Regions from separate parts of the Gordonia aquimaris genome, predicted to be linked through region 1. Evidence: predicted binding sites of a transcription regulator. Region 1 holds the regulator's gene; the other holds the start of a gene.

Region 1 (12,013 bases):
TGCGGGCCCGGGGTCAGCAGGGGGCCGAAGGATTCCAAGGCGATGACCTGAAGCTGCGCGTGCACCGTCTCCAGGGCGAGCGCGAGCAGTCGGCTGCGGGTGGGGGCGTAGTAGTTGATCGAGCCGGGTGGGTAGCCGGCGGTCTCGTCGACCGTGCGATGGGTCAGGGCGTGCAGGCCCTGGGTCGCGATGATCTCGACAGCGGTCTCGCCGAACTTGGTCCGGCGTTCGCCACCGCGGCGTTGCCTCGACTCCACCATGGGAACGTTCCTCCTTCGCCGAATCTGCCGTGGATCGTGGGCCAGCGCAGCGCCCGGTGCTTGGTTCCTTTGTCTACTTTAGGGTGACCCGTCGTTACATCCAGCGAATGCGACGTCGGTCACGCCGTGTCCGTGGCTGATGGCGTCAGTGTGGGCGGCGGCGCCCGCGCGGCGCCTGTGTCGATGATCTTTGCGGCACCGGGAACATTCCAGCGCCTACTGCCGTTGCAGACTACGAGAAACTTGAGTCAATATCGCTCAACTCAGTTGACTCCGGCTGATTCTTTCAGTAAGACATGAGTCGGATGCGCTGAAGTTCGGGTCCGACGAGGGTTTCGACAGCATCATCCGAGGTCCGTTCGCAGGCATTAGTTCGCGGACACCCCTCGGACCCGACACGAACTTGGGTGCACACCCATGAACTAGGAGGAACACACATGTCTCGTGCAGTTGGAATCGACCTCGGTACCACCAACTCGGTGGTGTCCGTGCTCGAGGGCGGCGAGGCCGCCGTCATCGCCAACGCCGAAGGCTCCCGCACGACCCCGTCGGTCGTCGCGTTCGCGCGCAACGGCGAGGTACTGGTCGGGCAGCCGGCGAAGAACCAGGCGGTCACCAACGTCGACCGCACCATCCGCTCGGTCAAGCGCCACATGGGCGAGGGCGACTGGTCCGTAGAGATCGACGACAAGAAGTACACCCCGCAGGAGATCAGCGCGCGCACGCTGCAGAAGCTCAAGCGCGACGCCGAGTCCTACCTCGGTGAGGACGTGACCGACGCGGTCATCACCGTGCCGGCCTACTTCAACGACGCCCAGCGTCAGGCCACCAAGGAAGCCGGCCAGATCGCCGGCCTCAACGTGCTGCGCATCGTCAACGAGCCCACCGCCGCGGCACTCGCCTACGGCCTGGACAAGGGCGAGAGCGAACAGACCATCCTGGTCTTCGACCTCGGTGGCGGTACTTTCGACGTCTCGCTGCTCGAGATCGGCGACGGTGTCGTGGAGGTCCGCGCGACCTCCGGCGACAACCACCTCGGTGGTGACGACTGGGATCAGCGCATCGTCGACTGGCTCGTGGAGAAGTTCAAGAGCCAGAACGGCATCGACCTGACCAAGGACAAGATGGCCATGCAGCGTCTGCGTGAGGCTGCCGAGAAGGCCAAGATCGAACTGTCTGCCTCGCAGAGCACCTCGATCAACCTGCCCTACATCACGGTCGACGCCGAGAAGAACCCGCTGTTCCTCGACGAGCAGCTCTCGCGCAGCGAGTTCCAGAAGATCACCTCCGATCTGCTCGAGCGCACCCGCTCGCCTTTCCAGGCGGTCATCAAGGACGCCGGCATCGCCGTCGGCGACATCGACCACGTGGTGCTGGTCGGCGGTTCGACCCGTATGCCTGCCGTCACCGAGCTGGTGAAGGAACTGACCGGTGGCCAGGAGCCCAACAAGGGCGTCAACCCGGACGAGGTCGTCGCCGTGGGCGCGGCACTGCAGGCCGGCGTGCTGCGCGGCGAGGTCAAGGATGTGCTGCTGCTCGACGTCACCCCGCTGAGCCTCGGTATCGAGACCAAGGGCGGCGTGATGCACAAGCTGATCGAGCGCAACACCACCATCCCGACCAAGCGGTCGGAGACCTACACCACCGCCGAGGACAACCAGCCGTCGGTGCAGATCCAGGTCTATCAGGGTGAGCGCGAGATCGCCTCGCACAACAAGCTGCTCGGATCGTTCGAGCTCGGTGGCATCGCGCCTGCGCCGCAGGGTGTCCCGCAGATCGAGGTGACCTTCGACATCGACGCAAACGGCATCGTGCACGTCACCGCGAAGGACAAGGGCACCGGCAAGGAGAACTCCATCCGCATCCAGGAGGGCTCGGGCCTGAGCAAGGACGAGATCGACCGGATGATCAAGGACGCCGAGGCACACGCCGACGAGGACCGTCAGCGTCGTGAAGAGGCAGAGACCCGCAACCAGGCCGAGTCGCTGGTGCACCAGACCGAGAAGTTCCTCAAAGACAACGAGGACAAGGTTCCCGGCGAGGTGAAGGACAAGGTCAACGCGGCCATCTCCGAAGCGCAGGAGGCGTTGAAGGGCACCGACATCGCGGCCATCAAGTCCGCGGTGGAGAAGCTCTCGACCGAGTCCCAGGAGATGGGTCAGGCGATCTACGCCGCGTCGGCCGCCGAGTCGCCCAACGGTGAGGCGCCGCAGGGTGACAACGCCGGTGGCGACGATGTCGTGGACGCCGAGGTCGTCGACGAACCGTCCTCCTCCGGAGACAACAAGTGACCGCAGGTGAGCCGGAAGGCGTCCAGGAGCAGGAACCGGTCACGGTGACCGATCGTCGTCGCATCGACCCGGAGACGGGCGAGGTGCGCGAGGAGCCGGCCGCCGGGCCCGGCCCTGCGGAGGCCGAACCCGTCGCCGATCCGCGGGCCGACGGCGAGCCGGAGGTGAGTGATCTCGCCGACGAGCGCGTCGCCGAGCTGACGGCAGATCTGCAACGGGAGCGTGCCCAGTTCGCCAACTTCCGGCGGCGTGCCGCAGAAGAGAAGCAGGGCTCGGTCCTCTACGGCAAGCAGCTGCTCATCGACAAACTGCTGCCGGTGCTCGACGATCTCGATCGTGCCCGCCAGCACGGTGACCTCGACGAGGGGCCGCTACGCAGCGTGGCCGACAAACTCGTCGCCGAGCTGTCGGCCGAGGGCCTCACCACGTTCGGTGCGCCGGGCGATGTGTTCGACCCGGAACTGCACGAGGCCGTCCAGCACGACGGTGATGGGGCCGAACCCGTCATCGGCGCCGTCTATCGCACCGGCTACCGGCTCGGCGAGAAGGTGATCCGTCACGCGATGGTCACGGTCACCGATCCGTCGGACGTAGGAAGCGATGCGGCCGAACAGACTGGTGCACAATAAGCGCACCGACGACGGGCCACGAAGGGTTGTGCACGGCAATCCTTCGTGGCCCGCTCCACACAACTTCATCCAGACAACTGAGATATCGAAGGAGGTGACGTCTGGTGGCTCCACAACGGGAGTGGTTGGAACACGACTTCTACAAGGACCTGGGCGTTGCTTCTGACGCTTCGGCTGAAGAGATCAAGAAGGCCTACCGGAAGCTCGCCCGCGAACTCCATCCGGACGCGAACCCGGGCGACACCGCGGCCGAAGAACGCTTCAAGCGGGTGTCCGAAGCACACAGCGTGCTGGCCGATCCAGAGAAGCGCAAAGAATACGACGAGACCCGCGCGATGTTCGCCGGTGGGCGATTCCGTGGCGGGGGCAATGGCTTTCCCGGCGGTTTCTCGGGAGGCGGTGGAACGCACTACACGACGACGCCGGGGGCCGACTTCAACATCGGTGACCTGTTCGGCGGTGGTGGTGGCGCCGGCGGCGAGTCGGCGGGCGGTTTCGGCGACCTATTCGACGGGCTGTTCAATCGCGGTCCGCGAACCTCCACGGCGACGCGGCCCAAGCGAGGCAACGACCTCGAGACCGAGACGACCCTGACGTTCAAGGATGCCGCGACCGGCACGACCGTACCGCTTCGGGTGACCAGCCCGGCGCCGTGCACCACCTGCCACGGCAGTGGTGCCAAACCGGGTACCAGTCCGCGCGTCTGCCCGAACTGCAACGGGTCCGGATTCGTCAGCCGCAACCAGGGCGCGTTCGGGTTCAGCGAACCGTGCCAGGACTGCCAGGGCACCGGGTCACGGATCGACGATCCGTGCACCGACTGCGAGGGCAGCGGCGTGAAGGTACGCGCACGCACCATCAATGTGCGTATCCCGGCCGGTGTCGAGGACGGCCAACGCATCCGGCTGGCCGGCCAAGGCGAGGCCGGTCGCCGTGGTGCTCCCTCGGGTGACCTCTACGTGGTGGTCCATGTGACCGCAGACAAGGTGTTCACCCGCAGCGGTAACGACCTGAAGGTGCAGTTGCCGGTCAGCATCTCCGAACTGGTCCTCGGCGCCACCGTGTCGGTGCCCACACTCGACGGCAGTGTGGGAGTGAAGATCCCCGCCAACACCACCGACGGGCGCACCCTGCGCGTGCGCGGACGAGGTGTGCCGAAACGTTCGGGTGGGGCGGGTGACCTGCTGGTGACGGTGAAGGTTGCCGTGCCGCCGAAGCTCGACGACGACGCAGTCGAGGCCATGCGTCGTTACGCCGCCGCGGAGAAGGCCGCCGGTTTCGATCCACGCGCCGGTTGGGGGCGATGATGGTGGCCGGTAACCACGACCGCAACAAGTTCGACGGAGAAGCCGCCGCGACCTTCATGATCTCGGTCGCGGCGGAACTGGCCGGCATGCACGCCCAGACGCTGCGGACCTACGACCGGCTCGGGCTGGTCACGCCGCAGCGCACCACCGGCGGTGGTCGGCGGTACTCCGCACGCGACGTCGAGGTGCTGCGCGAGATCCAGCGCCTGTCGCAGGAGGAGGGCGTCAACCTCGCCGGCATCAAACGCATCATCGATTTGGAGAACCAGGTCGACGCCCTGCAGCAGCGCATCCGCGAGCTGCAATCCGAAGTCGACAGCGGGTCGGCTCGTAGGGGCGGGGAGCTGGTTCCGGTGCCGCGCACCAGCGCACTGGTGGTGTGGCAGCCGCGTCGCAAGCGCAAGACCGACTGATCGGTACCTCGGCCCACCCGTTACCCTGACTCGGGACAAAAGCGTCGTTGTAGACAGGACGAGGACATGGCCGAGACCAGAAGCGCCCAGTACGGGGGCGGTTCGAGCTCGGACGGATCGGTCCTCGGGATCTCCGTGGTCGAGGATCGAGTCGCCTCCGTGGTGCGAGGTGCCGACGGCGACATCATCGCCAGCAACCTGGTCGACCTTCCGGATCCGTCGGCGCAGAGCGCCGAGAACGCCATCCACGAACTCGTCGACTCGGTGCCGTATGAGATCAATCGCATCGGTGTCGCCTGCGCCCGACCCGCCACCCAGAGCTACCTGCAGGCCAATCTGGCGCCGGGTACGTCGCGGCCGGCCTGGTACGACAAGGTGGCCGTCACCGACATGCCGGCGGCGTTGGCCGAGGTGGCCCGGACTGCCGCATCCGGTACCGGGATCGTCGCTGCGATTGATCTGGATCGTGACGCCGTCCCGTCGCCGGGTTCGTCGGTCGTCAACCTCGATTCGGCAACCGGCGAGGTCCTGGGAACGGCCGAGTTCGCCTACGGGTCGCCCGGCCCGGTCACCGATCCCGCCCATGCGGGCGCTGTCGCCGACGCGGTGATGGCGGCACCTGGAGGGTCTGCCGTCACGTCGGTGGTACTCACCGGCCCCGGCGCCGAGGTGGCCGGAACGTCGGCGGCTCTCGAGTATGCGCTGGCGCGACCGGTCACTGTCGTTGATCAACCGGCGCTCGCGGCGGCGGTCGGCGCGGCGGTGTTGGCGCTGCGGCCGGGGGCGGTTGTGCGTACCCCGTCGACGCGTCGCTGGTGGCTCATCGGCGCGGCGATGGCGGCGGCACTGGCCCTCGGTGCGATTGCGGCGTCCGCGGTGTTCGCCGGTGTGGACGCCACCGAAGAGGAGCCGACACCAACTACGACGGTCACCGAGACCGCAGAAGCGTCGACGGTGACCCGCACCGCTGCGCCGGTCACCGAGGTCCGCACCCGCGTCGCCACCACAACGGTGACCGAATCGCGCGATGCCGCGAGCACCACGACGGAGACCGAAACCGAGACGGAGACGTCGACGGAGACCGAGACGGTCACCGAGCAGCCGACTGAGACGGTCACCGAGACGACCACCGTGTCCGTCGCCGGTCAGACTCCCGGCCCGTAGGTCCGAGTCTTTCGTCAGACCACGGGGTCGTGCTGGATGAGGCTCGCCCGGGCACCTGCGATGAGCATTCGCCGGCGAGTCGCCTCGATCATCTTCGCCGACCCGGCGATGAGCACCTGATGCTCGTCCCACGGGCCGGCGGCTGCGGCGACATCGGCGAGGGTGCCGATGTGGTGCTCGATGCCCAGCGCTTCGGGGGTGGCCACCGCGGTGATCCACCACGGATCGGTGGTCTCTTCGGAAACCGCGGTGATGCGCAGCCAAGGGTTGGTCGCCGCAATTCGACGCAATACGACGAGGTCGTAGAGTTCGCCCGGATAGCGCATGCCGTAGAAGATGTGGGTAGGCGGAGTATCGGCGCGCTTGGACATTTCGATGAGCAGCGCCCGCAGCGGCGCCAGGCCGGATCCGCCGGCCACCATCACCACCGGGCGGTCCGGTTCGATGTGCAGGGTGCCGTGCCCTTGTGCGAAATGCCAGACGTCGCCGACCCGCGTCTCGCCGACGATGGCGCAGCTCACAGTGCCGCCTTGCACGCCCCGCACGTGAAACTCCAGCTCACCGCGCGGGTTGGGCGGGATCGCCGGCGACAGACTTCGCCACGCTTTCGGGCGCTGCGGAATCTGCACCTCGAGGTACTGGCCGGGGGCGAACCGTAGAGGTGCCTTGGACAGCAGCCGCACCACCGCGAGGTCGCGGGTGATGCGGAACTTCTCCACCACCTCCGCCGACCAGAGCGCCGGGAACGGCGCTGTCTCGGCGGCGCCGCGCATCACGCCGGTCGTCAGCATCATCGCCTGAGTTACCGTCTGGGCGGTTTCGTCATCCCAGTAGTCACCCAGCAGCGATGCGAACTCGGCGATCAGTGCCCGATAAATGACACCGTAGTGCTCGGGGCGGACTCCGAATTTGCGGTGATCACGGCCGAGTTGGGCGAGGAACTCCACGAGCTCGGGGTGGCCATCTGCCTGCGGAATCACGTCGAGGACGTGGTCGATGACCCGGAAGAACGCATCGCGCTGACCGGACATGACCGCCGGGAACAGTTCGCGAAGATCGGGATCGATGGCGAACATGCGCGTGTAGATGTTGGCCGAGAACCGGTCGGGGTCGCGGTTGATCAGCTCGCGGAGCTGGTGGAGGACGTGTCGCGAATGATTGGCCACGGGCCGGTCACCTCCCCTGAGCGTGTCGCATGGTCGGCGGGATCGATGCCCGCCCCAGAGAGCCTAGCGGTCCATCGACGGCGACTTGCGATCGATCAATCGATGTCGGGTTCGCGACGACTGTGGCAACCTCGGGTACGTGAGCTCGCTCGATGGTGTTGTCAGGGGAATTGTCGACGCTCATCTGCACCAGTGGAATCCGCGGAGCACGCCGTGGGCGGCGAATCGGCTCTCGCGGCTGTATCGGTTCGTGCCCGCATTCGGCGACCGGGTTTTCCCGATGGTGGTGTCGCAGGCCGACCGGGAGTACGTTCTCACCCCGAGCACCGTCGCGCGCGTGTACGAGCCTATGCAGTACCTGGCCGACACCTCCCCGGTCTTCAAGACCGCCGGTGTGCGGGTGGACACCGTGGTGCATATGGAGTCGCACTGGCGCGGCGACGAGACCGCCGGCCGCGTCGACACTCCCGCGGGGAGGTCGGCCGTCGAGGAGACGCGGTACGTGACGACCCTGCCGTTCGGTGCGGATTCGTTGCCTCAACTGGGTGCGATCGTTGCCCACGCCGACCCGCGGGCCGAGCGTTTCGCCGAACTCATCGACGAACATGCCGCCTTGACCGACCGACTTCGTGGCATTCGGTGGATCACCACCCGCCACCCAGACCCCAAGATCCGCAATGGGGCCGATGCTGATGGCATCTTGTCCTCCCCGTCGTTCTTGAAGGGCTTCGCCGAGGTTGCCGACCGACGCCTGGTGTTCGACGCGTTCGTCTACTCTCATCAGCTCTACGACGTGGTGACTCTGGCGCGGGAGTATCCCGAGGTCACCATCGTCGTCGACCACGTCGGGGCGCCGGTCGGGGTGTTCGGACCCGTCGGCGCGCGAACCGGTGCCACTGCGGGTGCGCGCGCAGACATCATGCGGTTGTGGCGCGAACGAATGGTCACCCTGGCGGCCTACCCGAACGTGATGGTGAAGCTGTCCGGACTCGGGCTGCCGGTTCTGGGCTACGGACGGGAGCGGTGGGGCAATGTCGGCAGCCGGGCGACACTGACCGAGATGGTCGGCCCGCTGGTCGACCATGTGTTCACCCATTTCGGTGCCGACCGCGTGATGTTCGGCTCCAATTTCCCCATCGACAAGCCCAACGTATCGTTCGACATGATCGTCGGCGCACTGGTCGATCTGATCGCGCCGCTCGGCGGCGACTACGCACTGAGTAAAGTATTCCGAGACAATGCTTTACGCGTCTATAAGATCGAGACACCCGGCTGAGCGAATGTCCTGGCCGGCGTGTGGGGTCGCGTACCGCGCACCACGAGGGTTGTTGTGCAACCGATGTGGCCGTCGGGTACGCGACACCACTGTGGTGCCGTTGGTTGACTCTATGGAGTTTTCAAGGGACGGTTGCGGTCCCGACCGGGGTCGGGTGCGTGGTAAGACTGTGGCCGCTCAGGCTGCGGCGGGTAGGTTGTCGAGGTTCATCGTGCGTCGGTTGTAGGCCGGTATCGGCCGACGTGTCGGGTCGACGGTGACGGGTGGGAGGAGCCAGGGATGTCGGTCGTGGCCCATGATCACTTCCCACCCGTTGTGGTGGATGTCGGCATGACAGGATGGGCACAGCAGACAGCCGTTGTCCAACACCGTGATTCCACCATCAGCCCAATGGACGATGTGATGGCCTTGGCAGCGGGAGGCCGCCACGCCGCATTTGATGCAACACTCGTCGCGTTTGTGCAACGCTTTACGGAGATGGGCTGGGAACAGGCGTTTGTCTTTACTCATCTCCATCGGCACCGCCTCACCATCGACGATCGCGACGGTCGCGGTGGTGTCACAGGTCAACGTGCGCAGCATGGCTTCGGTGATCGACCCCAGGAACGGCAACTCGGCCAAATCAGGAGTATCAGCGGGCACCGACACCAGCAGTTGGTGACGCGGCGCGGACGCCACATCACCACTACGGGCAGCGATATCGAGCAACGCTTCGAGGGCGTCGGCGTGGCGGCGCTCCGGGCCGCGGGCATCAGGCGACCCGTCGGGTTCGGGACGCGGTGCCGCCAACTCTTCCATCGCAGCCGAGAATTTTTCGCCGACCTCGGTGTTGAGGTCGGCGCGCACCTGCAGCCGTCCGTCACCATCGACATCGTGGGTGAGCGCATTGAGGTTACGGTCTTCGGAGGCGGGTAGCCCACCGGTGTCGGCGGCCACCTGGTTGCCCAGACGACGGGCACGTTTGCCGATGTCGGCGGGGGTGGCGCCGGAAAAGAATTGGGCGAGAAGTTCGGTCACGATGTTTAGACGCGCCACATCGTCGAGCGGTTCCGCCGATCTTTTCCCGACATGATCGACCCCTTTACCCACCGCGTCGACATGCTCGGCGGAGATCGCCCCATCGGCGGCGTGCGCGGCCAGGGTCGGCAGTTTCTCGCGGGCGGTCGCGATGCGGATCAGACGGGTCGCCACCGCCGGCGCGAGCCCCATCACGATCAACAACTCGCTGAGTTTGCGGCCGTGGTCGCGGGCCACACCGAGGCGGTCCAGATGGCCGACCACCGTCGCGGCGTGATGGTCGATCAGATTGCGCAATGTGACCAGAGCGGTCATCGCATCGAACGCTGCACGCCCCGACATATCGTCGCCCAAGTGCAGGTCACGAACAGAATCAGTGATGGTGGTGAGATCCCCCGAAGCTCCCATGACTCCACTATGGTCGAACACCAGTTCGATGTCAAGGAAATTCTTGAAAATAGTGCAGAAGATTTTTGTGCGGGTGGGCGTGGTTTCGATACGCGGCGGGCTCGCAAGCTCGCGCGCCGCTACTCAACCAGCGATAGGCGCGGCGGGCTCGCAGGCTCGCACGCCGCTACTCAACCGGCGACGGGGAGTGGCGGAGCATGGGGCGGCGCGCCGCTACTCAACCGGCGACGGGGCCTGTTCGTAAACTCGCTTGTCACCGCTTCACCGGCGAGGGCGCAAGCGTGAACCGCGGCTCAGCCGGCGGGTTGACGCGCCCATGGCCACCACCGTCGGCGAGATGGTGTGGGAACCGGAACATCCTGCAACGCACGGCGAATGATGTCGGTGAACTCGGCACATGTCTCGTAGCGGTCGGCTGGATTCTTCGCCAGGGCTTTCGCGAACACCGAATTCAATGACGATGGCAGCCAGGGTTGCGCCTTGGTCAACCGCGGCACCGGATCATGCAGATGGGCATAGGTGATCGCGAACGCGGTCGCGCGGGGAAACGGGGGTTCGCCGGTGAACAGTTCGAACAGCCCTGCGGCAAAGGCGTATTGGTCCGTGGCGGCGGAGAGTCGTTGGGCGGTCAGCAGTTCCGGTGCCGCATAGGCGATAGAACCTTGGACGCGGCCGTTGCGGGCGAGTGGGCGGGCGTCGTCGAGCAACTGTGCGATACCGAAGTCGGTGAGCACCGCCCGCGGTCGTTCGGACCCCGTTGCGACCATGATGTTGGCGGGTTTCACGTCCCGATGCAGCACCTCTGCCGCGTGCGCGTAGTCGAGTGCAGCTCCGATCTGGGTTGCGATCGCGACGATGGTCTCGACGTCGTCTTCGGTGGGATGTGGTCCGACCAGGTCGTTCGCCGGCCGACCATCGATGTACTCCATCGCCATCCACAGAATCGTTGCGCGCGTCCGGGTCTCGTCCGACACCTCGGTGGGGTCAATCTCACCACGGGCGTACATGTCGACGATGTTCGGGTGGTCGAGCAACGACGCAATGGTGAACTCTCGCTCGAAACGCTCCCGCACGCGTTGCCGGTCGCTGGGCCGGGTGTGTAGCACCTTGAGCGCGACCGATCCGGGCTCGCCGATGTGGCGAGCCCGGTAGACCTCGGCGCTGCTGCCGCTGCCCAGAAAGCTGTCGATGACGTATCCCGCCACCTCGTCGCCCGCCCCGTACACAACGTCAGCGTAGTCGGGCCCGGTCCGATCGGCGCGGCGGCTCGAAGTGGTCACGACCTGCACCGTCGCCTTCCATCGGGCTCGGTGGCGTCGTCGGTCACGTCGACCTATTCTGCCCCGGCGAGCTCGTCGCGGGGCCCGGATGCGGAATTGATGTGTCGGCATCGTCGGACAGACTCCGCGCGAACCACGCACCCATGGCCAGTAGCAGCAGTCCGGTGACGATGAACGCCAGCACGCGGAACATGCCGTCGAGGGTGGCGAGGTCGAACAGGAACAACTTCGCGAGCGCCGCGGCGACCACGGCCAGGCCGCCGGCCAGCAGCGGGGTGCGGGCCGCCGACGGCAACCGGCTGGCGTGGGCGAGCGTTGCGCCGCCGGCGATCATCCATGTGATGGTGGCCATCAGATGGCCGGCGAAGAAGCCCTCCTCGGCACCCGCGACCAGCACCCCGGCGGTGACGGTGAATTCGGTGACTGCATACAACGCCACCACTGCCAGCGTCAGTCCCCACAACTGTTCGGCCGACCGGTCGCTCCGTTGCCGGGTTCGGCTAGCCTTGATCCACATGCCGGCGAGTATCCAGACTGCACCGACCAAGAGCACACACTGAACCAGCGTCGTTGCCGCGATCGCCGGATCGATGACGCGGGCGACGGCGAGGTCGGCGGGCGGGGCCGTCGAGAGGGTGCCGATGCCGCCGATCGTCACGAAAGTGGTGGCGATGCCGCGCATGATGCGCGCCATCGACGTGCTGTGCCGCGCGGTCATCGCGACGACCGTGCCGAACCCGAGGATCGCCGCGACGTCGATGCCGCCGTTGAACGCGGTGGCGACCGCGACCAGCGTCTGCAG
Region 2 (12,013 bases), on a different contig from region 1:
GTCGACGGCGGCCGCGGGCGCGCGAGCCTGCCTACGGTGCGGATATGTCCACCCGCTGCGACGGCGCCACCACCACGTCCTCCCCCACGCCCGCGTATCTCCCGATCGCCGACCATGGCGTCATCGGCGATCTACGCACCGCCGCGGTGATCGGGGTCGACGGACGCATCGACTGGTTCTGTTGCCCGCGTTTCGACTCCCCGAGCGTGTTCGGTTCGCTGCTCGACGCCGAGCATGGCGGCGCGTGGACGATAGAGCAGATCGATGGGGATGTGACGACCCGGCAGTTCTATCTGCCTGACTCCAACGTCCTGGTGACCCGCTTCATGAGCGACGACGGTGTGGCCGAGGTCCAGGACCTCATGCCGATCGCGCGACCACACGATCCCGAGCACCGCACCCGCATCGTGCGGCGAGTGGTGTGTGTCCGCGGCAAGGTGAGATTCCGAATGCGCATCGCGCCGCGATTCGACTACGGGCGCGCCCCGCACACCGTCGAGGTCGGCGGTAACGGCCGCGCGACGTTCGAGACCGCCGAAACACGCCTGCACATCGCCTCCGACGCCGAGTGGCACGCCATCGACGACCGCGACCTCGAAGGCGTGTTCAGTCTCCGCACCGGCGAATCGATGACCACCGTCGCGGCCCCGGAATCCATCGCCGATGACTGCTTCACGCATGACCGTCGCCCCGAGGTCGTTGCCGAGACGGTTACCTTCTGGCAAAACTGGATCTCGCAGTCGACCTACACCGGGCGGTGGCGCGAGATGGTGCATCGCTCGGCCCTGACCTTGAAGTTGCTCACCCACGAACCGAGCGGCGCGGTGGTGTCCGCGGTCACCGCGGGATTGCCCGAGAGCATCGGTGGGGAACGCAACTGGGACTACCGCTATGTCTGGATCCGCGACACCGCGTTCACCCTGTACGCCTTGCTGCGACTCGGGTTCACCGACGAGGCCGCCGCGTTCATGCAGTGGCTGACGTGCCGCTTCGCCGACGGCGAGGACGACCTGACGGGTCCGCTACGCCTGATGTACACCCTCGACGGCGATCCCCCGCCGGAGGAGACACGGTTGGACTGGGAGGGCTATCGCGGGTCGTCGCCGGTGGTGATCGGCAACGCCGCCGCCCAGCAACGCCAACTCGACATCTATGGCGAGCTCATCGACTCGGTGTATCTGTTCAACAAGTACGGACCGGGCATCTCGTATCAGTCGTGGACTCAGCTCTGCGACGTAGCGGCCTGGCTGGTCGACAACTGGGACGCACCGGATCAGAGCATCTGGGAGGTCCGCACCGAACCGCGCCATCATGTGTACTCGCGGCTGATGTGCTGGGTAGGGCTGGAGCGGATGATCCGGATGAGTCGCCAGCGCGGCCTGCCCGGCGACATCGCCGGCTGGATGACGGCCCGCGACGAGATCTTCACCCAGATCATGGAACGCGGCTGGAACGAGAAGCTGGGCGCCTTCGTGCAGACCCTCGACGCCGACCGCCTGGACGCCTCGCTGCTCCTGATTCCGGCCGTGAAACTGTTGGCGCCCACCGACGACCGTTTCCAGAGCACGCTTCGGGCCATCGAAGACGAACTCGTCAGCGACTCGCTGGTGTTCCGCTACGACACCACCGACGGCCACGACGGCCTCGACGGCGGCGAGGGCACTTTCTCGCTGTGCTCGTTTTGGTACGTCGAGGCGTTGACACGCTCGGGCCGTCTCGCCGACGCCCGGCTGGCGATGGAGAAGATGTTCACCCACGCCAATCATCTGGGCCTCTACGCCGAGCAGGTCGGGTTGACCGGCGAACAGCTGGGCAACCTCCCGCAGGCGTTCACTCACCTGTCGCTGATCAGTGCGGCCATCAACCTCGATCGACGGCTGGCCAACTGATGAACGCCGTTACCTTTCCGTTATCCGAGTTGCGAATGGATCGCAGATGGTCTGCCGAGCGCGAGTGCGCACCCGGGTCGCCGATAGCGTTTTCGTATCGACTGCAGCACTCATGACGCGACAGGTTCATCCATGACGGTTCTCGACATTTCGCCCGCCACCGCGACGCGCACCGTGACCGATTCGGATATCGACCTCGCCGACCTACTCCGACGTGTCGGTGGCGGCGACCATGCCGCGTTCGCCTCCCTCTACGACAGCACGTGCGAGCGGGTCTTCGGAATGGTCCAGCGTGTGCTGCGCGACCCCGGATACAGCGAGGAGACCACTCAGGAGGTCTATCTGGAGGTGTGGCGGTCGGCATCGGCGTTCGATCCCGCCGCGGGGTCGGCGTTGTCGTGGCTGATCACCATGGCGCATCGCCGCGCGGTGGACCGCGTGCGGTCGGAGACGGCATCGCATCGGCGCACCACCGAATACGGGCTGGCCTCGCTACGCCCCGAGGTCGACGAGGTATCCGATGCCGTGGAGATCCGCGCCCGACGCCGGGAAGTCCGAGACGGCATGGACTCGCTGACCAACCTGCAGCGAGAATCTGTGGAGCTGGCCTACTTTCAGGGTCTGACCTATCGCGAGGTCGCCGACCGGCTGGGCATCGGGTTGCCGGCCGTCAAATCCCGCATCCGCGACGGCATGCGCAGACTTCGCACCCACTTGGAGCCGGGTCACGCTGCCTAGGGTGGAGTCGTGACCGCACACCAGTACGTCCTCAACTCCCCCGACACCTTCATCACCGACGCACTGCGCGGCTTTCTCGCCGCCAACCCGCGCATCGCCTGGCGGCCCGACCCCGGTTTCCTGCACCGTCGCGAGGCTCCGGGCTCCGGTGTCGCGGTGATCTCCGGCGGCGGGTCGGGCCACGAACCGATGCACGCCGGGCTGATCGGCGCGGGCCTGCTCGACGCCGCCTGCCCAGGCCTGGTGTTCACATCACCGAACGCACTGCAGATCGTCGGCGCCACCCGATGGGCCGACCGCGGGCAGGGCGTGTTGCACGTGGTGAAGAACTACACCGGCGACGTGATGAACTTCCGGATCGCCCGTCACCTGCTCCGCGAGGAAGTCGCCACCGATCACGTCCTCGTCGACGACGACGCCGCGACCGAGTCCGAGTCCGGTCCCGGTCGCCGCGGGACCGGGGCGACCATCGTCGTCGAAAAGATCTGTGGCGCAGCGGCCGCCCGCGGGGACGATCTCGCAACAGTCGCCGAACTCGGTCGCCGGACCGCCGACAACGCCCGCAGCTTCGCGGTTGCCTACCGCGCGTGCACCATCCCCGGAGCGCAGTCGGCGACCTTCGACCTCGAACCGGGCCAGATGGAGTTCGGTGTCGGCATCCACGGTGAGGCCGGCGAGGCGCGGACCCAGCAGGTCGGGGCACGGGAGTTGGTTCACCGCATGCTCGATCGCATCGTGGAATCACTGGGGCTCTATAACGGCGAGCGGGTGATCTGCCTGGTGAACGGCCTGGGCTCAGCTCATCCGCTCGAGCTGTCGCTGGTGTTCGGGGAGGTGGTCGCCGATCTGTCGCAGCGCGGCGTCACGGTCTATCGCTCGATGGTCGGCACCTATGTCACCGCACTGGACATGACCGGCTTCTCGATCACCCTCGTCCGTCACGACGACGAGATCCTGGACCTGTTCGACGCCGACACCGAGGCGCCGGCGTGGCCCGCCCGGACCGGCCGCGGTCCGGCGGAGGTGAGCGTCGTCGAGTTCGCCGAACCCGACGACGCCGCATCCGACGGCGACGAGTCGGTGTGGTTGACACGCTTCGTTTCTCGGGTGCTCGATTCGATCGACGACCTGACCGCGCTGGACCAGCAGGCCGGCGACGGTGACTTCGGCACCAACATGCAGGCGGCCCTCGGCCATTTCGAGGCGCCGCTTCGCGGGACGGATGCCGAGGTGTTGACGGCGATCAGCACCTCGTTCCTGGTGCGCGCCGGTGGTACCTCGGGTGCGGTGTTCGGGGTGCTGTTCCGTCAGCTCGCAGGCGCGTTCGCGGAATCCGATGACTTCGCGGTGGCCCTGCGCGACGGCACGGGCGCAGCGCTCGCCGAGATCAAGGACCTCGGTGGCGCGGAGGTCGGCGACAACACCATGGTCGACGCGTTGGCCCCGGCAGCCGACGCGTTGGCCGGGGGCGCGGCGCTCGATGAGGTCGCGCAGGCAGCCGAGGACGGTGCCGAATCCACCCGCGACACCACCGCCGCCAAGGGACGGGCCAGCTATGTGGGCGAGAATGCCCGCGGCGTGGTCGATCCGGGCGCGCTGGTCGTCTCGTGGTTGTATCGGGCCGCGGCCGAGATCGGTAGCTGAGGCCGGTCTCGATACGTCACTCGCGGGCGCTCGCGGCTACTCGACCACCGACTGGGGGCGGCTCCCCCGAGTTTCGCAGCGGCCCGACCCCACCCCGCGAGATTCGCAGCGGCTCGACCCTGCCCCGCGGATTGAGTAGCGCCGAGCGAGCTTGCGAGCCCGGCGCGTATCGAAACCCGTAACGCACGAATTCGCCCATGACTGAAATCGGCCCCCTCGATCGGCTCCGAGGGGATATCCCCTCGGACCGACCGCAGAGAGCCGATTTCAGTCAGTTCAGCCGAGCACCAACGACTCGCCGTCGGCACCCACATTCACCGGCACCACGTCGCCGTCGTGAATGTCACCGGCCAGCAACGCCTTTGCCAGCTGATCGCCGATCGCCTGCTGCACCAGCCGCCGTAGCGGACGGGCACCGTAGAGCGGATCGAAGCCACGCTCGGCCAGCCACTCCTTGGCCTTCGGGGTGACCGACAGCTCCAGGCGACGCTGCGCCAGGCGCTTACCCAGCTGGGCGAGCTGGATGTCGACGATGGACACCAGCTCCTCCGGGCTCAGCGCGTCGAAGACGATCACATCGTCGAGACGGTTGATGAACTCCGGCTTGAACCGACTGCGCACGGCCATCATCACCTGGTCCTTGTCGCCACCCGCGCCCAGGTTGGACGTGAGGATGAGGATGGTGTTGCGGAAGTCCACCGTGCGACCCTGACCGTCGGTGAGGCGACCCTCGTCGAGCACCTGCAGCAGCACATCGAACACGTCCGGGTGGGCCTTCTCGATCTCGTCGAACAGCACCACCGTGTACGGCCGACGCCGCACCGCCTCGGTCAGCTGACCGCCGGCCTCATACCCGACGTAGCCGGGAGGGGCACCGACGAGCCTTGCGACGCTGTGCTTTTCTCCGTACTCGCTCATGTCGATGCGGACCATGGCGCGTTCGTCGTCGAACAGGAACTCGGCCAGGGCCTTCGCCAGCTCGGTCTTACCGACACCGGTGGGACCGAGGAACATGAACGAGCCCAGCGGACGGTTCGGATCGGCCACCCCGGCACGGGCGCGCCGCACCGCGTCGGAGACCGCCTGCACGGCATCCTTCTGGCCGATGACCCGTTGTCCGAGTTCATCTTCCATGCGCAGCAGTTTGGCGGTCTCACCTTCCAGCATGCGGCCGGCGGGGATTCCGGTCCACGACGACACGACCTGCGCCACATCGTCGGGTCCGACCTCCTCCTGCAGCATCACGTCCTGGCCGGGGTCGGTGCCGGTCTTCTCCAGCGCCGCCGCCAGTTCCTTCTCGAGGCCCGGGATCCGGCCGTAGCGCAGTTCGGCGGCACGGCCGAGATCGCTTTCGCGTTCGGCGCGATCTGCTTCTCCGCGAAGCCGTTCCAGCTCCTCCTTGACGTCGCGCACAGCATCGATGGCGGTCTTCTCCGACTGCCAGCGAGCCGAGAGTTCGTTGAGCTTCTCCTTCTGGTCGGCGAGTTCGCCGCGCAGCTTCTCCAGGCGCTCCTTCGAGGCCTCGTCGGTCTCCTTCTGCAGGGCGACCTCCTCGACCTCGAGCCGGCGCACGATGCGCTCGACCTCGTCGATCTCGACCGGACGCGAATCGATCTCCATCCGCAGGCGCGACGCGGCCTCGTCGACCAGGTCGATGGCCTTGTCCGGCAGGAAGCGCGAGGTGATGTAGCGATCGGACAGCGTCGCCGCCGACACCAGCGCGGAGTCGGTGATGCGCACACCGTGGTGCACCTCGTAACGATCCTTGAGTCCGCGCAGGATGCCGATGGTGTCCTCCACCGACGGCTCGCCGACGTAGACCTGCTGGAAGCGGCGTTCGAGCGCGGCGTCCTTCTCGATGTGCTGGCGATACTCTTCCAACGTCGTCGCGCCGACCAACCGCAGCTCGCCGCGGGCGAGCATCGGCTTGATCATGTTTCCGGCGTCCATCGCGGAGTCGCCGGTCGCACCGGCGCCGACGATGGTGTGCAGCTCGTCGATGAAGGTGATGACCTGACCGGCCGATCCCTTGATCTCGTCGAGCACCGCCTTGAGGCGTTCCTCGAACTCACCGCGGTACTTGGCACCGGCCACCATCGAACCCATGTCCAGGGAAATGACCGTCTTGTTGCGGAGCGATTCAGGGACGTCGCCGGCGATGATGCGCTGCGCCAGCCCCTCGACGATGGCCGTCTTGCCGACGCCGGGTTCACCGATGAGCACCGGATTGTTCTTGGTGCGGCGGCTCAGTACCTGCACCACGCGGCGGATCTCGGTGTCACGTCCGATGACCGGGTCGAGTTTGCCCTCACGGGCGGCCGCGGTCAGGTCGGTGGAGTACTTCTCCAACGCCTGATATGTCGACTCCGGGTCCTCGCTGGTCACGCGGGCACTACCGCGCACCGAGACGAACGCATCCCGCAGGGTCTGCGGGGTCGCGCCGGCGTTGGCCAGCAGCTTGGCGACCTCCGAGTCTCCGGTGGCCAGCCCGACCAGGATGTGCTCGGTCGACACGTACTCGTCGTCGAGCTCACCGGCGAGCTGCTGAGCTGCACTGATTGCCGCGATCGACTCGCGGGAGAGCTGCGGCTGCGCGCTCGCGCTGGACACCGTCGGCGCTCGGTTCACCAGTGCCTGAGCCTGCGAACGAACCGTCGACGGGTCCACCCCGACCGCCTTGAGCAGCGGCGCGGCGATGCCGTCGGACTGATCGAGCAGGGCCACCAGGATGTGGGCCGGGCGCACGTCGGAATTACCAGCAGAGGCCGCCGCCTGCACAGCAGCGCTCAGGGCCTGCTGCGTCTTGGTGGTCGGGTTGAAGCTGTCCACGGGCGTGTACCTTTCTCTCTTTAGTCCAACAGGCTCAAGTATGAGCCATACGAGAGGTGTAACGCCAACAAACTTGAGTCTATTTCACTCAACTTGAGCTTCATCGGTGACGCAGGACACGTCCACGGGCGCGAGGAGTAGGCGCTTGCGGAGAGCGATAGGCGGCCGCCCCAACACTCACAACTGCGCCCGGTTGCGTGCCATGACCTGTTGTCGATTCGCTTCCAGCGCCGACCACTCCGGCGCCGCCGCCGCTGCCAACTCCCCTTCCACATCGAGGGCCGCCCCGGTTGTCGCATCCCAGCCCGCGTCGTAGATCCGCTTGACCGACCGCATCATCTCACCGTCGGCATCAGCGATCCGCCGTGCGAGGTCCCATGCGCGACCCAGCAGATCCTCGTGTGCGACGACCTCGGTCACCAGGCCGATGCGCAATGCCAGGGCCGCATCCACCACTTCCCCGGTGAACGACATCCGCCGCGCCCAGCCTGGCCCGACACGGTCCGGCAGCCGAACGGTCATCCCGCCACCGGGCAGCACCCCGACGCGGGCATGGGTGTCGGCGAAGATCGCTCGATCACTGGCGACCAGGAAGTCGCAGCCGAGCGCGAGCTCGAAACCCCCGGTGAATGCCGCACCATTTACCGCACCCACCACGGGTGTGGCGAGCTCACCAACCAGCCGGATGCAGTTCGACTCGCGGATGGCCTCGAGGTAGGCGGGTCCGTCGGCGGCCAGGCTCTTGAGGTCGAGTCCCGCGCAGAATGCCGGGTCGGCACCGGTGAGCACGATCGCCCGAACGGCGTCGTCCGCGTCGAGTCGGCGCAGTGCCGCGCTCAGGCCATCGGCCAGATCCGGGCTGAGCGCGTTGCGCGCCTGCGGCCGATCGAGAGTCACCAGTGCGGCACCGTCACGCACATCCACCAGCAGCGGTTCGGTCACCGCTGTGACACTACGCGCGGAACCACGGCCGATACTTGCGATTGCCCTCGATGATCTCGGTGGCCATCGACAGCGCAGCGCTCACCACGTCGACACCGTTTCGCTCCGAACGGTTCACCATGTCGCGGGCCGTGTCCGCGATGGCATCGACGCGGTCGGCGAGGCCGCTCTCGTCGTCGCGGAGTTCGGCTTCTACCGCGATGAGCCCACCGGCGTTGGCGACGAAGTCGGGGACGTGCACGATGCCACGCTCGCGCAGATCGCGGGCGAGCGCCGGGGTCGTGAGCATGTTGTTGGCGGCACCGACGAGTGCCGAAGCCCGCAACCGGGGGACCGCATGCTCGTCGATGACCCCGCCGGCGGCGCATGGTGCCAGCACATCGGCGTCGGCAAACAGAATGTCGGCCAAATCCGTGGCGGTGACCCCGAGTTCGTCGACCGCGTCGTGCACCCGTACCGGATCGATGTCGGCGGCGAGCACCTCCACTTCGGCAGCACACAGCATCCGGGCGACGTGCAGACCGACATTCCCCAGCCCCTGGATCGCCACGCGACTGCCCGCGACGGATCGACCACAGGCCTCCAGCGCGACCTCGATGCTGCGCACCACGCCACGCGCGGTGAAGTAGGACGGGTCGCCGCGCTGCGCGCACACCACCGGGACGTGACGTCCGATCAGCTCCAGATCGCGCACCGACGTGCCCATGTCGAGTGCCGGGATATAGCGACCATTCAATGCCGCAACATATTTGGCGTGAGCGATCAAGACCTCGTCACGGTTGGCCACGCGCGAATCGGCGTTGATCACACTCTTGCCGCCGCCGAGCGGCACTCCGGCGAGCGCGGCCTTGTAGGTCATCGCCTGGGCGAGATCCATCGCATCCGCCACCGCGGCCGCCCGAGACGGATAGCGACGCATCCGCACACCGCCCAGCGATGGCCCAAGCGTCGTATCATGTACGGCGATAACCGATTCCAGTCCCACCTCGGGATCTCGGCAGATGACGAGCTGTTCGAAATCGCGTTGGTGGAGTTCGGCGGTCAAGTCGGATGCTGCGAAGGTTGTGGTCATGGCGCCCGACGCTATGACCGACCGAAATGCGGCCGCAAGGACTTGGCGCGAACTGACCCGCGTGACGCAAACCTTTATCACCGGGAGAGCGCTTTCGATAAATTGTTGCGCATGGTCGATCTCGATGATGTTGATCTGGCCCTGCTGGCCTTGCTGTCCGAGGACGGCCGCGCCACCTTCTCGGAGCTGGCCGGCCGGGTCAATCTGTCCGTCGCAGCGACCAAGCGCCGAGTCGATCGGTTACGTGCCCAGCAGGTGATCACCGGATTCACCGCCACGATCGACCAGACGACACTCGGCTGGCCGGTGCACGCCTTCACCGAGGTGCGCTACGTGGGCACGTCGCAACCCGAGGAGATGATGCAGGCGATGACGGAGATACCCGAGGTGGAGGCCGTCTACACGATCGCCGGCGACCCCGACATGCTGGTGAAGGTGCGCGCCCGCGACCACAGCCACCTGCAGCAGGTCATCAACCATCTACGTCGGGGCGGCAAGGCGACCGGGACGAAGACGATGATCGTGCTCGGCTCGTGGCATCGGTGACGACGCACCAACGGCACCCGGCGAGCGTCGTCACGACTCTGCGCGCAAGAAATTTCCACACGAAGCCGGTCAATACGACGATCTTTGCGTCCTGACCCGGATTTCGCGTCTTCATCTGGCGTGTGCCACATCACACTGCTTGCATGGCGGGCACTGCCGGCACTCACCTGACAGGCCTGGGCGCAGCCCGCGGACACCGATCCCGCGCACCCCGGCCGACCGCCACAAGCGGGAGTTCCCGGCAGCCGGATGCACACTGCGCGAGCACAACTCGCATTGAGGAGACACCATGCCCGGAGTCGGCATATGGCGGACGAAGTCGGTCGAGCAGTCGATCGCCGAAACCGATGAGCCGCGCAGTCGATTACGCAAGGACCTGACCACGCGGGATTTGACGACCTTCGGTGTCGCGGTCGTCATCGGTGCCGGCATCTTCACCCTCACGGCCCGCACGGCCGGTGACGTCGCCGGACCATCGGTGTCGCTGGCCTTCGTCCTCGCCGCCGTCGCCTGCGGCCTGGCGGCCTTGTGTTACGCGGAGTTCGCCTCGACGGTCCCGGTCGCCGGCAGCGCCTACACCTTCTCTTACGCCACGTTCGGCGAGTTCATCGCCTGGATCATCGGCTGGGATCTGATCCTCGAGTTCGCTCTGGCCAGTTCGGTGGTGGCCAAGGGGTGGTCACTGTATCTGGCCGACTTCCTCGGTACTGCGACCACGGTCGAGATCGGCGGTGTCAGAATGGATCTGGGCGCGGTGGTGATCATTGGTGCCATCACGCTGACGCTGGCCTTCGGCGTCAAGCTGTCGTCGCGGGTATCGGCGATCGTCACCGCCATCAAGGTGGCGGTGGTGCTGTTGGTCATCATCGTCGGCGCCTTCTTCATCAACACCGACAACTACCGGCCCTTCGTCCCACCGGCGGAGGCGAACACCGAGAGCGGGGCCGGTCTGCAGCAGACGCTGTTCTCGCTGCTCAGTGGCTCCCACGGCAGCGACTACGGCTGGTACGGCCTGTTGGCCGCCGCCAGCCTGCTGTTCTTCGCGTTCATCGGGTTCGACGTCGTGGCGACCACCGCCGAGGAGACCAAGAATCCGCAGAAGTCCATTCCCCGGGGCATTCTGGGCTCGCTGGCCATCGTCACGGTCCTCTACGTGGCCGTCACCGTCGTCCTCACCGGCATGGTGAGCTATCGACAGCTGCGTACCGACGGACCACTTGTCGGCGATGGTACGGCCACCCTGGCGACCGCATTCGAGTACCACGGGGTGACCTGGGCGCAGACAGCGATCAACGTCGGCGCACTGGCCGGCCTGACCACCGTCGTGATGGTGATGATGCTGGGGCAGACGCGGGTGCTGTTCGCGATGTCCCGCGACGGGCTCGTCCCCCGGTCGTGGGGCACAACCAACCAGTCCGGCAACCTGATTCGCATCACGATGCTCGTCGGCGGAATCGTCGCGGTGATCGCGGCGGTGTTCCCCATCGAGACACTCGAGCAGATGGTCAACATCGGCACCCTGTTCGCCTTCGTCCTCGTCTGCGCCGGTGTCATAGTGTTGCGACGCACGCGGCCCGACCTGAAGCGCGGCTTCCGGGTTCCCGGTAGCCCGATCGTCCCGGCGATCGCGATCATCGCGTGCGGATGGCTGATGATCAACCTGTCCGTGGAGACCTGGATTCGCTTCGTCGCATGGATGGTGCTGGGTGTCGTCGTCTACCTTATCTACGGTCGGCGCCATTCGGTCCTGGGACGGCGACTGGCCGCCCCTCCCGCAACATTCGCAACTGGGCCCGAGTATGTCGCAACCGGCGCACGATCAGACCAGGCGTCGACCGACGACTGACCACCTGTTCGCTCATTCCGCACGCGGGTCGACCCGACCATCCCACATGGTCGGGTCTTCCTGCGGCGAGGGCAGATCCAGTCCGAGTGCGGACATGTGTGGCAACACACGATCGATCACCGAGTTCAGGTGTGCGAGATCATCGGCGTCCAGGGCATCGAAGATCAGTCGCTGCGCCTCGGTGCTGTGTCTCGGCGCAGCCGCACGCACCAGGTCCATTCCGGCTTCGGTGAGCATCACCGACACGGCACGACGGTCGCTGCCGTCGGACGACTTGACCCGTCGCACCCACCCCCGACCCTCCATCACCGTGACGGCGTGCGACAACCGACTCTGCTCACTGTGCGCGAGGACCACCAGACGCCGCATGCCGATGGTCTTCTCTGGCGCCTCCGACAGCCGGAACAGGATCATGTACTGCGAGTGGGTCAGCCCGCTGTCGCGCCGCAACTGAACATCGAGAGCATCGTCGAGCAGCATCGACAACGTCAGGAACCCACGAAACGC

What was found. The regulator HspR, encoded in region 1, represses chaperone genes until heat shock. The targets are predictions, from matches to a motif close to ANNTGAGTNNNNNNNACTCANNT.
Region 2: clpB (ATP-dependent chaperone ClpB) is a predicted target of HspR. The motif match lies at 7,172-7,194, and genes of this name have one in related genera.

What each region holds. Positions count from the first base shown of each region.
Region 1 covers NZ_JAPKFM010000023.1:3,456-15,468, forward strand. The annotation lists gene OSB52_RS18630 (TetR/AcrR family transcriptional regulator) at 1-260, opposite strand, end outside; gene dnaK (molecular chaperone DnaK) at 698-2,551, shown strand; gene grpE (nucleotide exchange factor GrpE) at 2,548-3,180, shown strand; gene dnaJ (molecular chaperone DnaJ) at 3,285-4,487, shown strand; gene OSB52_RS18650 (heat shock protein transcriptional repressor HspR) at 4,484-4,900, shown strand; gene OSB52_RS18655 (hypothetical protein) at 4,967-6,064, shown strand; gene OSB52_RS18660 (FAD-binding oxidoreductase) at 6,079-7,230, opposite strand; gene OSB52_RS18665 (amidohydrolase family protein) at 7,370-8,506, shown strand; gene OSB52_RS18670 (HNH endonuclease) at 8,684-9,931, opposite strand; gene OSB52_RS18675 (serine/threonine-protein kinase) at 10,225-11,157, opposite strand; gene OSB52_RS18680 (DUF2339 domain-containing protein) at 11,255-12,013, opposite strand, start outside.
Region 2 covers NZ_JAPKFM010000031.1:30,049-42,061, forward strand. The annotation lists gene OSB52_RS21770 (glycoside hydrolase family 15 protein) at 45-1,889, shown strand; gene sigK (ECF RNA polymerase sigma factor SigK) at 2,022-2,627, shown strand; gene OSB52_RS21780 (dihydroxyacetone kinase family protein) at 2,637-4,271, shown strand; gene clpB (ATP-dependent chaperone ClpB) at 4,548-7,100, opposite strand; gene OSB52_RS21790 (enoyl-CoA hydratase) at 7,278-8,042, opposite strand; gene OSB52_RS21795 (Glu/Leu/Phe/Val family dehydrogenase) at 8,053-9,114, opposite strand; gene OSB52_RS21800 (Lrp/AsnC family transcriptional regulator) at 9,226-9,660, shown strand; gene OSB52_RS21805 (amino acid permease) at 9,950-11,506, shown strand; gene OSB52_RS21810 (MarR family winged helix-turn-helix transcriptional regulator) at 11,519-12,013, opposite strand, start outside.